2 linked regions of the Ketobacter alkanivorans genome follow. Each later gene encodes a partner of the first gene's protein in a complex. Links are inferred from orthologs where the notes say so. Each region holds a gene or a part of one and is shown in the gene's direction. Other genes may lie near its edges.

The links.
Region 2: the proteins of trxA (region 1) and trxB are in contact, whole or in part, in a crystal structure (PDB 1F6M), measured with the Escherichia coli proteins. The link is inferred for Ketobacter alkanivorans from one-to-one orthologs.

The regions. Positions count from the first base shown.
Region 1 is NZ_CP022684.1:2,108,349-2,117,435, forward strand. Bases 1-2,732 are described here. They hold trxA (thioredoxin TrxA), read left to right. Parts: upstream 1-1,070; coding sequence 1,071-1,394; downstream 1,395-2,732. Other genes in these bases: ppx (exopolyphosphatase), read right to left, coding at 1-839; rho (transcription termination factor Rho), read left to right, coding at 1,759-2,732. In the rest of the region: more of rho, read left to right, coding at 2,733-3,018; Kalk_RS09125 (2Fe-2S iron-sulfur cluster-binding protein), read left to right, coding at 3,077-4,084; Kalk_RS09130 (OsmC family protein), read left to right, coding at 4,103-4,543; Kalk_RS09135 (heme biosynthesis protein HemY), read right to left, coding at 4,614-5,858; Kalk_RS09140 (uroporphyrinogen-III C-methyltransferase), read right to left, coding at 5,855-7,072; Kalk_RS09145 (uroporphyrinogen-III synthase), read right to left, coding at 7,092-7,871; hemC (hydroxymethylbilane synthase), read right to left, coding at 7,868-8,803; Kalk_RS09155 (LytR/AlgR family response regulator transcription factor), read right to left, coding at 8,844-9,087. UniProt on the Escherichia coli protein: Participates in various redox reactions through the reversible oxidation of its active center dithiol to a disulfide and catalyzes dithiol-disulfide exchange reactions.
Region 2 is NZ_CP022684.1:4,908,267-4,914,304, reverse strand. What follows is about bases 3,025-5,927. They hold trxB (thioredoxin-disulfide reductase), read left to right. Parts: upstream 3,025-3,950; coding sequence 3,951-4,904; downstream 4,905-5,927. Other genes in these bases: Kalk_RS21120 (arginyltransferase), read left to right, coding at 5,745-5,927; aat (leucyl/phenylalanyl-tRNA--protein transferase), read left to right, coding at 4,923-5,636; Kalk_RS21135 (alanine dehydrogenase), read right to left, coding at 3,025-3,782. In the rest of the region: Kalk_RS21140 (DNA translocase FtsK), read right to left, coding at 232-2,511; more of Kalk_RS21135, read right to left, coding at 2,715-3,024; more of Kalk_RS21120, read left to right, coding at 5,928-6,038.

The DNA.
Region 1 (9,087 bases):
ATAGCCAGGCCACTGGGCAACACCGAACGCCGATCTGCCTTGATCCCTGCGATATCAATGTCCTCCAAGGTAGCGTAACTGAGCACCTTATCCCGTAACTTATACAAACCATCCAGATCAATGCCATCCTGATACCAGTCATTCTCAATCATGGCGTTCTTGATAGCCTTCACGGTGCCAGATGCACCCACCACAGAATTCCAGCCCAAATCACGATAGCTTCGCTCCAGGGAGGTTAACTCCAACCGCGCCCGAATCACCGCTTTGCGAAAACCCTGCTCCGTAATTTTACCATCTGCAAAATAGCGCTCCCGATAGGACACACACCCCATATGCAAGCTTTCTGTCAGAACAGGATCAAACCCTTTGCCAATAATAAATTCAGTGGAACCACCACCAATATCGAACACCAGGCGATGGCCGTCATCGTGGGCCAGAGAATGCGAGACACCCAAATAGATGAGACGGGCCTCTTCGCGACCGTTCACCACCTCCACCGGACAATTCAGCACCTTGCGAGCCTGGCGCAGAAACTCGTTACCGTTGCTGGCCTTACGCAGTGTATTGGTACCCACACAGCGCACCATTTTGGGGTTAATATCCTGCAGGCACTGGGCAAATCGACGCAGACAGTCCAGGCCTCGTTCCAAAGCCTCCTGATCCAGCGTGTTATCATCCTGCAGACCGGTGGCCAACATGACTTTCTCAGCGATCTTCTGAATGGGGCGCACTTCACCGCATTCGGTGCGGGCAATGACCATGTGAAAGCTGTTGGAGCCCATATCAATGGCGGCCATCTGTGGGGTTTCGGAATCAATCGGATTGGAATTCTGGGTCAAGGCGGGGCATCCACTCTCAGTGCAGCCAAGGTGAAGCTGCAAAAGTTGTAATGATGTCGTAAGCTACATCTCAAGATAATAACACCATAATGTGATGACGACAGCGTGAATTGCCTTACAACCGCGATTGAAACTCCCCATCACGAAACGTACAATCAGGCGATTAAAGCATTACTATAGGGTCCATAGCTGATCGCAACGACGACAGCCATGGCAAAACTGGAGAGACCAATGAGCAACATCGTAAATGTAACTGACGGCACTTTTGACGCTGAGGTACTTCAATCCGACAGCCCGGTGCTAGTGGATTACTGGGCAGAGTGGTGCGGCCCCTGCAAAATGATCGCCCCCATATTGGACGAGATCTCCGGTGAATATGATGGCAAGCTCAAAATTGCCAAATTAAATATTGATGACAACCCCGATACCCCGCCAAAGTATGGTATCCGTGGCATTCCCACCCTGATGCTGTTCAAAAATGGCAACGTAGAAGCCACTAAAGTGGGTGCTTTATCGAAATCGCAATTGACAGCGTTCCTAGACAGTAATATATAATACCCCCTGCCCCGATCTTCACGGGTCGGGGTTCCATTTGTCGTGTTTGTGTCTTCAACTTCTTATTAACAAGCTGAAAGCGCAACGCGGAGAGCAATTCCAAGCATCTCGTCGATTCCTCACCTCTTTCAACCCATAAACAAACGCTGTGAAGAATCGCTCATCAATTAACGTGTTTGATGTCGACATGCTGGACGCCTTGGCAAGCGAGTGCTAGATTGACTTTATTGCTCCTGTTTTTTGGAGCAGCAATTCCTAATTCAAAACGCATGAGTCTCTATAATAGCGCCCGACTCGCCCTGTATCCGCCGGGTCTTGGCTCTCCTTACCTTTAAATAATCAATCAAATATGACCTCCACGGAAATGAATCTCACCGAACTTAAAACAAAACCAATTGCTGAACTTGTTAACGTCGCTACCGAAATGGGCCTGGAAAACATGGCTCGTACTCGAAAACAGGACGTAATCTTCAGCATTCTCAAAAAGCACGCCAAAAGCGGCGAAGACATCTTCGGCGACGGTGTACTGGAAATACTCCAAGATGGTTTTGGCTTCCTCCGCTCCGCCGAGGGTTCTTACCTGGCCGGCCCTGATGACATCTATGTATCTCCAAGCCAAATACGCCGTTTCAATCTGCGCACTGGCGACACCATTTCCGGCAAAATTCGTCCGCCCAAAGAGGGAGAGCGGTATTTTGCGCTGCTGAAGGTCAACGAGATCAATCTTGATCGCCCGGAAAATGCCAAAAACAAAATCCTGTTCGAAAACCTGACGCCACTGTTCCCACAGGAACGTCTGATTATGGAAACAGGCAACGGCAGTACCGAGGACATCACCGCCCGGACCATTGATCTGGTGGCTCCCATCGGTAAAGGCCAACGCGGCTTGATCGTATCGCCCCCCAAGGCCGGTAAGACGCTGATGCTGCAGAATATTGCCCAGTCCATCACACGCAACAGCCCTGATTGTCATCTGATTGTCCTGCTGATCGACGAGCGCCCTGAAGAAGTAACCGAGATGCGCCGCACTGTGCGTGGCGAAGTGGTTGCCAGCACCTTCGATGAGCCGCCTTCACGTCATGTTCAAGTGGCCGAAATGGTATTGGAAAAGGCCAAACGACTGGTTGAGCACAAAAAAGACGTCATTATCCTGCTGGACTCCATCACGCGTCTGGCCCGTGCCTACAACACGGTGATTCCTTCATCGGGTAAAGTATTGACCGGTGGTGTGGATGCCCACGCCCTGGAGCGCCCCAAGCGTTTCTTCGGTGCCGCCCGTAACATCGAGGAAGGCGGAAGCCTGACCATTCTGGCCACTGCGCTGGTGGATACCGGCTCCAAAATGGATGAGGTAATCTTCGAAGAATTCAAAGGTACCGGTAACCAGGAGCTGCATCTGGATCGTCGCATTGCTGAGAAACGGGTATTCCCCGCCATCAACATCAATCGCTCCGGCACCCGTCGCGAAGATCTGCTGACCACCGAAGACGAATTGAAGAAGATGTGGATTCTGCGCAAAATTCTTCACCCAATGGACGAAATCGCTGCCATGGAATTTCTCATCGACAAGATGCGCGATACCAAAACCAACGAAGAGTTCTTCGACTCCATGAAGCGCAAATAGCGTATTCAACATGGCCGGTGCTTAAAACCACCGGCCATGTGTCAATGGCACATCAGACTTGGCACACCAGATCACCTTTCTACCCAGTCAGCTTCGCTGTCTGGTCGATGAATCCGAAACAGTATTGGATGCGGCTACCCGCCAGGGCTTACGCGTACCTCGTGCCTGTGATGCCGGTACCTGCCAACTGTGTGCGGCCAGACTAGTAACAGGCAAGGCCAGACTGAAACACCTGAACAACATTGTGGACGCTTCCGACGGCCCGATTGAACCTGTATTCTGTTGTTTGCTGCTTCCCCTTACCGATTTGCAACTGGAGATAGAGCGCGTGTTAGCACCGGGACAATTACCCACCCACCAAGTCAGCGCCCAAATTACGGACATCCACCAAGCCAGCAAGGACGTCAAGGTGGTGACACTGAGACTGCCGGCAGGCAAAAGAGTGGACTTCTATCCAGGCCAATACCTGCAGGTGGTTTTGGATTCAGAGAATAGCGCAGCCTTCTCCATTGCCAGTGCCCCGCGCAACGATCGCACCCTGGAACTGCATATCCGCGCCACCAACGACAGTGACAGCTACCCACTGCTGGAACGTCGCCTGAAGACCGGCGAAATACTCAAACTAAGCCTGCCCCATGGGGAAACAACCCTGCTCAAAATGCAGCATGCAAAAAAACTGATGATGATCGCTGCCAGTACCGGTTACTCCCAAATCAAGGCCATGCTGGAAGGGCTGACCGCCGCCAACGACCCACGCCCGATAACCGTATACTGGGGGGCCCGCTCTGCTAATGACTTGTATCAGCACGACGCAATGCTCGCCATGTCACAATTACACAGCAATATCACCTACATCCCTGTGGTGTCAGACCACCCGGAATGGCCAGGGCGGAGTGGCTTAGTTCACAAAGCGGTGCTGGATGATCTGCAAGGTAATTTCAGCGACTGGTCTATTATCTGTGGCGGCTCACCGCCCATGGTGTATGCGACTTTTGATGATTTTGTAGCAGCAGGCATGCAACCAGAACAGATGATTTCGGACGTGTTCGATTACGCCCCGCGTTAAAACGGCAAGGAATTTGTCATGAGTGATCACAACCAGTTCAGCATTCGATTGGAATTGATGGAAGACTACCTGTTCAAGATCGATTTTGGTGAATTTGGTGATGTGCTGACGGATGAGCCCCCGCCTCTGGGCAAAGGGGAAGGCCCCAACCCCGCTCGCATGGTTGCCGCTGCCGTTGGCAATTGCCTGTGCGCCAGCTTGCTGTTCGCGCTACGCAAAAAGAAGGATCAGCCTGGCAACATACAGGCCACCGTAACCGGCCAACTGGAGCGCATTGACGGCCGTTGGCGGATCGGCAAACTGGACGTCGTCATGCAGGTGGCAAACCCAGACAGCCTGTCCCATCTGCCATCAGCACTGGAGCAGTTTGAGGATTTTTGTGTGGTGACCCAAAGTATTCGTCAGGGTATTCCGGTGAATGTTACGGTGCAGGATACGGCGGGCAACACTCTGCAATAGCCGGTTGGCTGCTTCAGGATTTAACACCACCGGCACCACATTAGATTTCAGATTGCGCGCCGAAAAATCATCACGGCTCGGGGGAATCCGGCATCGGCAGGTCTGGCAGGCGTTCGGCAATCATCGCCAGCCCGGACTGGAAGTGCTCATTACTGGCTTGGGGCTCCCCCATGTGACTCAGTAATCGGCCTAGCTCACCGTAAGCCTGAGCGCTTTTACGAGATCGCAGGCTGGCTTCAAAATAGCTGCGGGCTTTATCCCAGCTCTTGAGCTGCAGACTGAGCCGCCCCATGGTCAGCAGCAACATTGGATTATTAGGACGCTCCTTGAGCCAGTTTTCGCACCACAGCATCTGTTTTTCCACATCGCCGCCCATGACCTGCCCATAGACCTGCACCAGCCCATCATCCCAGTTTTTGCGCAGCAGGTCAGTGATCACCCGTTCCGCGTCTGCTCCGGCGTCGGCTGCAATCAGGCCCTCTGCGTATATTCTTACCAGGGATGGCTCAGTGTGAAATTTCTTGGGAATCTGGTGCCAGGCATCTTTCAGGTTTTTGCGTTTATCCTGATTCGATTCGCCGCGCACCGCCCTTTTCAACTTGCCTTCGTAGCATAGCCGTGCCAAACGACTGAATTCATCTTCGCTGACCACCTTCTGTTTCTTCATGGCGGGCAATAGTTCCCGCAAGCTTTCCCAGTCTTCCAGCTCCACATACACCTTGGACAGCATTTTGATCACATAAGGATAACTGGGGGATTTGGCATCCCGCGACAGCTTCATCAACGTTGCCAGGCACTCCTCCCAGTGCCCACTTTGATACTGCAGGCGGGCCTTGGTGAGGCTGACCGCCGCATCGGCCCCCTTGGTGGATTCGTGGGCCAATCGCAAATACTGATCCCGTGCGTCATCCTTGCCCTGCTCATGGGCGGCCTGAGCCGCTGTAAGGTAGTTAATCAAGGGGACATCGTTGCCTCGGGCGGCTTTCGCCAAGCGCTTTTCAGCATTGGCCCAGTCACCTTGGGCCAGGGCAATCAAGCCATCGGTGGTGAGCTTATTGCTGCTACTGCGGAACAGGCTCAGACTGGTCAAGCGCCGCACAATGACCACCAGCCAGTACAACAGAACGGCAAACACCACCACCACCAAAATCCCCACCAGCAAACTGGTTTCAAAGGTGTGCTTACCATGGGCCAGCAGAATATAGCCCGGATCTTTTGCCACTGCCTTGAAGAACAGTGCGCCCACAAAACTGCCCATCACCAGAAACATGATGGTTGAGCCCTTGATGCGAATCAGATTGAGTAGCGACCTCACCGAGCGAACTCCTGCTGACCAGTCTCGTTCTGCAACTTCAGGATTTGCTGCTCACGTATGAGCTTTTCTTTGTTCCAATAGTCACGAAATACCCGCACGGCGCGGGATGATTCCTCGAGGGTAGGCATGGGTGGGCGTAGCTGTACAGCGAGCAATTCGCTGATTTCAGCGACAAAGAACTGGGTTTCACCGCTTTGTTGGTGAATGTACATTTCCACTCGCTCACGCGCACCGGTAAGACTGACCCGATAAGCCTGGTTATCCCCCCGCAACAACGCCAACTGAGCCTGCTGCAACAGCATAATGACATTACGGGCCAGGAATTCACGATCTTCTGTAAGGGTGATAGGACGCCCCTTGGGATGTTTCTGATAGTCGTAGAGCGAGGCCAGAAACTTTTTAAAGCGATACCAGAACAACGGCAGACCGTCTTCGGGCAGCACGTCTCCGGCTTGCGCCGTCATGGGCTCCTGCTTCAGCTCAAAACTGGGGATACCCAGCTTCACCACACGGTCACTGAGTGCACTCAGGCGCAGAAATATCCCTTCCACATCGACGCTGGTTTCCGAGGCCAGTTTCAGTTTGTGAATATCTTTGACCATGGCTTCCCGCAGCGTGCGTGCCTTGGGCTCTTGCATGGCACGAACAATATCGTCCGCTTCCGACATCAGTGCCAGCGCACCACGCGCGTCGCCCAGCAATGTCAGGCGCTGCTCCGCCACGGATAAAAAGTGTTCCACCTCTCTCAACATCCAGTCAATTCGGTGAGCGCCGCTGATGGCGGCTATGTCTTTTTCCAGCACCGAAATGCGTGACTGCAACGATTCACGGCTTTGATTGGCGCTTTTGATCGCATCCCGCTCCTGCTTGAGTTGCTGGGTCAGCTGTACCACCTCACCTTGCAGTTTATCCAGGCGGGTTTCGCGGGACTGCATAGCACGGGATACCGCCTCGCGCTCAGACAGCAACACCAACTTATCCTGCTGAGACTGATAGAACTGGTAACCCACAAGCCCGGCCGCCGCCACAGCCAGCAGCAGGCTGAGGGCAAGCACTGTTTTTGCCAGCCAACCCAAACGTGCCGGCACCGAGCTGGCCTTGGACGGCTGTTCAGAGCGCTTGATTTTGTCCTGAACGGACTGGGGAGCAGTGGAAGCGACCACGTCGGTGGACGGTACTGCGTTATGGTTGTCGCCCTGGTTCTGTTCGGTCATGGAGTTCCTGTTTGCCTTATCAATCCCGGTGTTGAATGGCCTTAATGGTTGCAATCATATCAGAGGCGGCGGGGCTGTCTGCCTGCCATACACGCAGGAAACCCTGTTCCCGGGCAAATTGCGCCAGGCGTCCGCTCACAACCACCAGTGGACAGCGTTGCAGACTGGCCACATCCCCCTCCACCATGCTCATGAGATTACGTAATCCATCACCGCTTGTCACGGTGAGAATCACCCTTTCGCCCCTCAGGGCCTGCAACAAGGGAGCTGTATCCACCGTGGGCTTAACCCGCCGATACAACTCAAGATAATCCACGTGCGCACCCCGCTGGCGCAAGGTATCTGCCAGTGTTTCCCTGCCCCCTTCACCCCGCAGGATCAAAATCCGCTGCCCGGTAAGATCCTGCAACTCTGGCCAATCCAGCAGAGTCTCGCTGGTGGCTCCCTGCTGGGCGGTTTTCAGATTCAGTCCCCACCCTGACATGGCCTCACCACTGGCAGGCCCGACCGCCAACCATTGCTGCTGCACCGGCCACTGAGGCCAGTAATCCGACAGTGCATCCAACCCCAGCCGCGCAGCGTTGGAGGAAACACAGATGACAAAGGCGTATCGATCCAGATCCAGTATCAGATTGCGCTGCAACGGGCCGATCTCAATCGGCTCGATCTGCAGCGTCGGCAAACTGATGACTTCGGCCCCAGCCTGCAACAAGGGCTCCCGGAGGGCAGCAGCCTGATCCAGAGGCCGGGTTACCACCACGGTAACGCCGTCGAGACTTGCCGTTAACGACTCGCTCATGGTTCGGACTGATACAACCGATCCAGAATCAGGCGGGCCCCCTGCCGCAGCAGCTCGTCCGCCAGCTCGTGGCCCAGAGCCTCTGCCTGATCGCGAGGGCCACGGACCTCATGACGTACAATTTTGGACCCATCCGGTTCGCCCACCAGCCCGCGCAGCCATATTTGATCGCCTTCGAGCACAGAATAACCGGCAATAGGCACCTGACAACCACCCTCCAGACGATTATTCATGGCCCGTTCCGCCGCCACCCGCGTGGTGGTGTCTGCGTGCTTCAAACACTGCAGCAATTCAATGGTATGGGCATCATCCAGACGACATTCAATACCTACCGCGCCTTGCCCCACCGCTGGCAGGCTTTCCTCGGCAGGCATGGCGCGACGAATGCGCTCATCAAAACCCAGACGCTTCAAACCGGCCGCAGCCAGAATAATGGCATCAAACTGGCCATCATCCAGCTTGGCCAGGCGAGAATTAACATTACCCCGCAAGTCGACAATTTTAAGGTCCGGACGCCGCTCACGCACCTGGGCCTGACGGCGCAGGCTGCAGGTGCCCAGCACCGCCCCCTGAGGCAAGTCGTCTATGGATTCATAATGATTGGAAACAAAAGCATCGCGGGGATCTTCCCGCTCACAGATCACCACCAGACCAAGTCCTGGTGGAAACTCCACCGGAACATCTTTCATGGAGTGCACGGCGATGTCGGCACGCTGCTCCAGCATGGCGACTTCCAGCTCTTTAACAAACAGGCCTTTGCCCCCCACTTTGGCCAGCGGCGTGTCGAGAATCACATCACCGCGGGTTTTCATACCCAACAGCTCAACCCGAAGGCCGGGGTGGGCCTGCTCCAGTTTGGATTTAACATATTCGGCCTGCCACAGGGCCAGGGGGCTTTGTCGGGTGGCGATACGTAATACGTTGTCTGTCATAGGGTTCTGCCTCAATATCTATGGCAGCAACCCTATCACATCAGAGCCTTTGAAGCAGCTTCTTCACCGCCGAGGCATGGCGCCGACTGACGGTCAAACGCTCGGCTATACCCTGTATTCTAAGCTGATATTGGCTGCCCTTATGCTCCATTCCCTCAACGTAGTCCAGCGCCACCAGTGCATTGCGATGGATGCGAAAAAAGCGCTCGCCAAATTCGGTTTCCAGATCCTTCAGGGTTTCATCCAGCAAGGTCTCGCCCTGACTATGGCGCACGGTGACGTAC
Region 2 (6,038 bases), 2.8 Mb from region 1 along the record:
GGAGAGCATTCTGTTTGCCATCCATCACCCACTGTTCAAAGGTTGCCTGCATTGATTGGATACCATTGAGGAATTCGGTCAGCTTTTTGGGCGCTTCCGTGGCATTGACTTCGCCAGCCTGTACCAAGGCGCTGACACAGATAAACCAGACGCAGAGAATCATCTTCAACATAGAAAGTTTCCGTAATTAATGAACCGGTGCCAGTTTAACACCGGTTGCTGAACAGAGGGTTAACGGGGCGGTGGCGCTATTACTTCCCGCTGACCATTGGTGCCCATTTCAGTGACCACGCCAGCCTCCTCCATCGCCTCAATCATGCGGGCCGCGCGGTTATAGCCAATTTTAAGCTTGCGCTGAACCGATGAAATAGATGCACGCCGGGATTCTGTTACGAATGCCACGGCCTGATCATAGAGTGGATCGGATTCGGAGTCACCTCCTCCTCCTGCGCCTTCATCACCAAGGGCAGGCCCCGCTTCGTGAGTGCCTTCGAGTATTTCATCGAGATAGTCGGGCTCCCCTCTGCGGCGCCAGTCGTCACACACGCGGTGCACTTCTTCGTCGGCAACAAATGCACCGTGTACTCGCACCGGCAAGCCTGTTCCCGGTGGCAGATAGAGCATGTCACCATGACCTAACAGCTGCTCCGCTCCCCCTTGATCCAGAATGGTTCTGGAGTCAACCTTGGACGACACCTGGAACGCCATTCGCGTTGGCACGTTGGCCTTAATCAAACCGGTAATAACGTCCACCGATGGACGCTGAGTAGCCAGAATCAGGTGTATACCGGCAGCCCGCGCTTTCTGTGCAATACGAGCTATCTGTTCTTCGACCTTCTTGCCGACAATCATCATCATGTCGGCAAATTCATCCACCACCACCACAATAAACGGCAGCGCCTGCAACTCCTCTGGCTCCTGACAATCCAGATCCGGCTTGAACAAAGGATCTTTGATGGGCTCACCGGCTTTGATGGCATCCCTCACTTTCTTGTTGAAACCTGCCAGGTTGCGCACACCCATGGCTGCCATCAACCGATACCGGCGCTCCATTTCAGCCACACACCAACGCAACGCATTGGAGGCTTCCTTCATGTCGGTGACAACCGGCGTCAGCAGATGTGGAATGTTGTCATACACCGACAATTCCAACATCTTGGGATCGATCATAATCAGTCGCAGATCATCCGGTGTGGCCTTGAACAGCATACTGATCAGCATGGCATTCAACCCGACCGACTTACCAGAACCGGTGGTACCTGCAACCAGAAGGTGCGGCATTTTCTGCAGATCCGCCACCACAGGTTCGCCGGAAATATCCTTACCCAACGCGAGCACCAAAGGTGAGCTGACCCGCTCATACTCCTGAGACGCCACCACTTCACTGAGCCGAATGATCTCTCGATCTTCGTTGGGAATTTCAATGCCTACCACGGTTTTACCGGGGATAACTTCCACCACCCGCACGCTGATGACCGCCAGGGAACGGGCCAGATCCTTCGCCAGGTTGGTAATGCGGCTAACCTTCACGCCAGGCGCGGGCTGAATCTCGAAACGGGTGACAACCGGGCCGGGCATAACGTTCTCCACCTCGGCCTCTACATTAAAGTCCCGCAGCTTGATCTCCAGCAGTCGCGACATGCTTTCCAACGTCTCAGCGGAAAACCCTTTCTTGCCTTGCTTATCGGGCGCATCAAGTAACGCTATGGCGGGAAGATCACCGGTAACGGGGTTATCGAACAGGCTCTTCTGACGCTCTTTTTCTGCGCGCATACTGGGTTCTGGTTTAGGCTTGGGCAGCTCGATGACAGGGGGTTTACGCACCTCCTGTTTGGCTTTGTCTTTCTTCAGCGCCTCCTGACGTTGCTTAATCGCCAGTTTTGCGGCTTTCTCCTGCGCTTTTTTAGCGTTCGATTCTTCGCGAGCGTCGCGGCGTGCCTGCCATTTCTCTTTTAACGTGCTCAACCATTCATAAATGCTGATGGAAATTTTACCGGTTCCATCAATCACACCAATCCAGGACACATCGGCAAACATGGTAAGACCGATCAAAAACAACGCCAGCAAGACCAACGTCGAGCCCAGTGTATTTAAGGCATGCAAGGCAGCGCTGCCAACTTCAATCCCCAGAATGCCGCCAGCAGCGTTGCGTCCGGCGGAATCGATGTCCGGCAAGGACCCAGGAGCCACATCGAAATGGATATAAGCCAAACCCGACGCCGCCACCATGGTCATGGCAAAGCCCAGGAAGCGCAGGCCTGCCATCAGCCAGCTCCACTGCTTGTCTATATCCCGAAATACCAGCCAGGCCCGGTAGGCAATCAACAGCGGGAACAAATACGCGAGGTATCCAAACAGCGACATCAAGACATCAGAACACCAAGCTCCAGCGCGGCCGCCCAGGTTGTGAATGCTGCGACCACTGCCCAGGCTGCTCCAGCCGGGATCATGAACATCAAAGGATGCCAGCGCGATCATCAGGTAGAGGGACATGAAAAAGAGCACGATCATTGCTCCTTCACGCACGCCACGCACTAACAACACGATCCAGGGAGCGGGTTCCACTTGTCTCTGGGCTTGTTCTTTTTTCAAAAGATGACCCTATTCAGGATAATAAATTAGCTTTATTTTAGCGAAAAATCAGCCATTTGCACAAACTTCTCACAATTGACCTTAAGAAATTAGTGTAAGCGTCAATATCCACTTTCAAGGGACTATTCTAACAGAGCTGGCAGGACAATCTTACCTACTGAAACGTTGATTCCATCACTTAATGGAGGATATTCCCGCAGTTGCCCGATCCCCAAACGCTGAACGTAGGATAAAATAGCACCAGAGAGCGCTTCAGAAGCGGTACGTGGCACAGCGCCCGGCATATTGGTCACCCCCATATGCAACACACCCTCCTCGGTATACACCGGATCACGATAATCGGTGGCACGGATGGTCTCAACACAACCGCCCTGATCAATGGATATATCCACGATCAGGCCGCCATCGGGCATGGCCCGCACCATCTCTCGAGACACCACGTGAGGAGCCCTGGCCCCCGGCACCAACACCGCCCCCACCACCAAATCTGCATCCACCATAGCCTGAGCAATGGCCTCCTGATAAGAATACATACCGGTAATATTGGGGGCGATGGCCTCGATTGCGCGCAATGCATCGCCATTGCGATCAAACGCCACCACTTGCGCGCCGGTGGCAGCCGCCGCTCTGGCAGCGTTCTGGCCTGCCACCCCGGCACCAACGACCACAACCTTGCCCGGAGCCGCCCCGGCAACCCCGCCCAGCAGAACCCCTTTTCCACCCATGGATCGGTGCAGATAATGAACGCCCGCCTGCACCGCCACCCGACCTGCAATTTCACTCATGGGTGCCAACAAAGGCAACCGCTGCCCCAGCTGCACGGATTCGAATGCCACCGCGGTTAACCCGATATCACACAGCCTTTGGCTCAGCGCAGGGTTAGGGGCAAGATGCAGAAAACAAAACAGCAGGTGGTGCGCCTGCAGCAACGCCAGATCCCCCGCCACCGGCTCTTTCACTTTTACAATCAGTTGGCCTTGCGCAAACAGCTCGTTGGCACTGCTTGCTATGCGGGCCCCGGCTGCCAGATATTGGGCATCAGGATAACCGCTGAGCTCACCTGCAGAATGCTCCACCCACACTGTAAACCCCTGACTCACCAACTCAGCCACCGCATGGGGAACCAGCGCTACCCGCGCCTCCATGGGTTTAGTTTCCTTGGGCACACCGATCGTTAACAGCCTAGCCATAGTAGAATCCATCCAAATGTACATCAGCACTATACCCCATTATAGCCAGCCCCTATTCTGCTGATTTACAGGAACTATTTGCCTGCAACGTGGTAAATTAAGTATAAGTGTGCAAACCAATCCATACATCACGGCAACACCTGTGCCATCAAACTGGACATCGATTTAATGAGCGAAACCAAACACTGCCGCCTTCTAATACTGGGCTCCGGCCCCGCCGGTTACACTGCTGCGGTCTACGCTGCGCGAGCCAACCTCAACCCCGTCATCGTCACAGGGATCCAACCCGGTGGACAGCTCACAACCACCACCGAAGTGGACAACTGGCCTGGGGATCAGGATGGTGTGCAGGGGCCTGAGCTGATGGAGCGTATGAAGCAGCACGCAGAACGGTTCGAAACCGAAATCCTGTTTGATCACATCAATAAAACCGATCTCAGCAAGCGCCCGTTTACCCTCTATGGCGACAGCGCCACCTACACCTGTGATGCCCTGATTATCGCCACCGGTGCCTCTGCCCGCTATTTGGGCCTCGATTCCGAAGAAGCTTTCAAGGGCAAGGGCGTAAGCGCCTGTGCCACTTGCGACGGATTTTTCTATCGTAACCAGAAAGTCGCCGTCATTGGCGGCGGCAATACCGCCGTAGAAGAAGCCCTGTACCTGGCCAACATTGCCAAAGAAGTGGTCGTGGTTCACCGCCGCGAGACCTTCCGCTCCGAGAAAATACTGCGGGATCGCCTGCTGGATCGCGCTGCCAACGGCAACGTCACTCTTGAGCTCAACTATGTCCTCGATGAAGTTCTGGGCGACGACATGGGCGTTACCGGTATGCGCATCAAGCATGTCGACAGCGGCGAGACCAAAGACATCGATCTGCAGGGCGTATTCATCGCCATCGGCCACACCCCCAACACCGGCATTTTCGAAGGCCAGTTGGATATGGAAAACGGCTACCTGAAGATCAAAAGCGGCATCGAAGGCAATGCCACCGCCACCAACGTGGAAGGCGTATTTGCCGCAGGAGACGTCACCGATCACGTTTATCGCCAAGCCATCACCTCTGCCGGATTCGGCTGCATGGCGGCGCTGGACGCCGAAAAGTTTCTGGATGAAAACAGTTAACCGCTGCCTGTGATCAAGATCCCTGTCCTGGGCTTTCATACCCAGGACTTCCCCCCTATCGAGCACGCACTGGGTGATCCCAACGGTCTGCTGGCCGCCGGTGGAGATTTAACCCCTGAGCGTCTTGTTGATGCTTATTCAAAGGGCATATTTCCCTGGTTCGACGCCGACCAACCCATACTTTGGTGGTCCCCCAGCCCCCGAGCGGTATTGTTCCCCGATCAACTGCACATCTCCCGCAGCTTGAACAAAACCCTGCGCAAACAGCGCTATCACGTCACCATGGATGCAGCGTTTCCCGAGGTTATTCAGGCCTGCTCAGAGCCCAGGCAATACAGCGACGGCACCTGGATCACTGCTGAAATGATTGACGCCTACATTCACCTGCATGAGCTTGGCTACGCCCACTCTGTGGAGTCCTGGGAGGGAGATCATTTGGTGGGGGGCGTTTACGGCATTGCGCTGGGCAAAATATTCTTCGGCGAATCCATGTTCAGTCGCCAAACAGACGCCTCCAAAGTGGCGTTCGTTCACCTCGTAAACCAACTCAAGTGCTGGGGCTTTCAGCTTATTGACTGCCAGGTTGAAAACCCTCATCTGGTTAGCCTCGGTTCTACCAACATCCCCCGCCACCAGTTCAAAGCCATGCTGCAGCAACATGTTCCTGTAATTGATGATTTGCGCACCACCGTTCAGCCAAAATGGTCACTGAACTGGCAACATTGTGTCTAGCGACACTGGAAACATCCGGTAATTCGTTTAATACTGTATTAATGCACTAGTATGAGTGCCTACCGGCCACTTAACCATAAGATTTTTAAGGCTTTTGCGATTAGGCATATGACGGATCTCGCAGCAGTAAAATTTTTTGTTACTCCATTACATCAATGCAGTTATTTGCCTCGCAATGACGCTATCACCCTGTTTGCCGATCCGAAAGCCAACCTTGATCACAACCTTTACAGCGAACTGTCCGAAGTTGGGTTCAGACGCAGCGGCAACTACCTGTACCGACCTCACTGCCGTCAATGTTCTGCCTGCATACCGGTGCGCATCCCAGTGGAGCACTATCACCTGTCTCGCAAGCACAAACGCATCTGGAATCGAAACAGCGACCTCTCCATTAAACAAGTG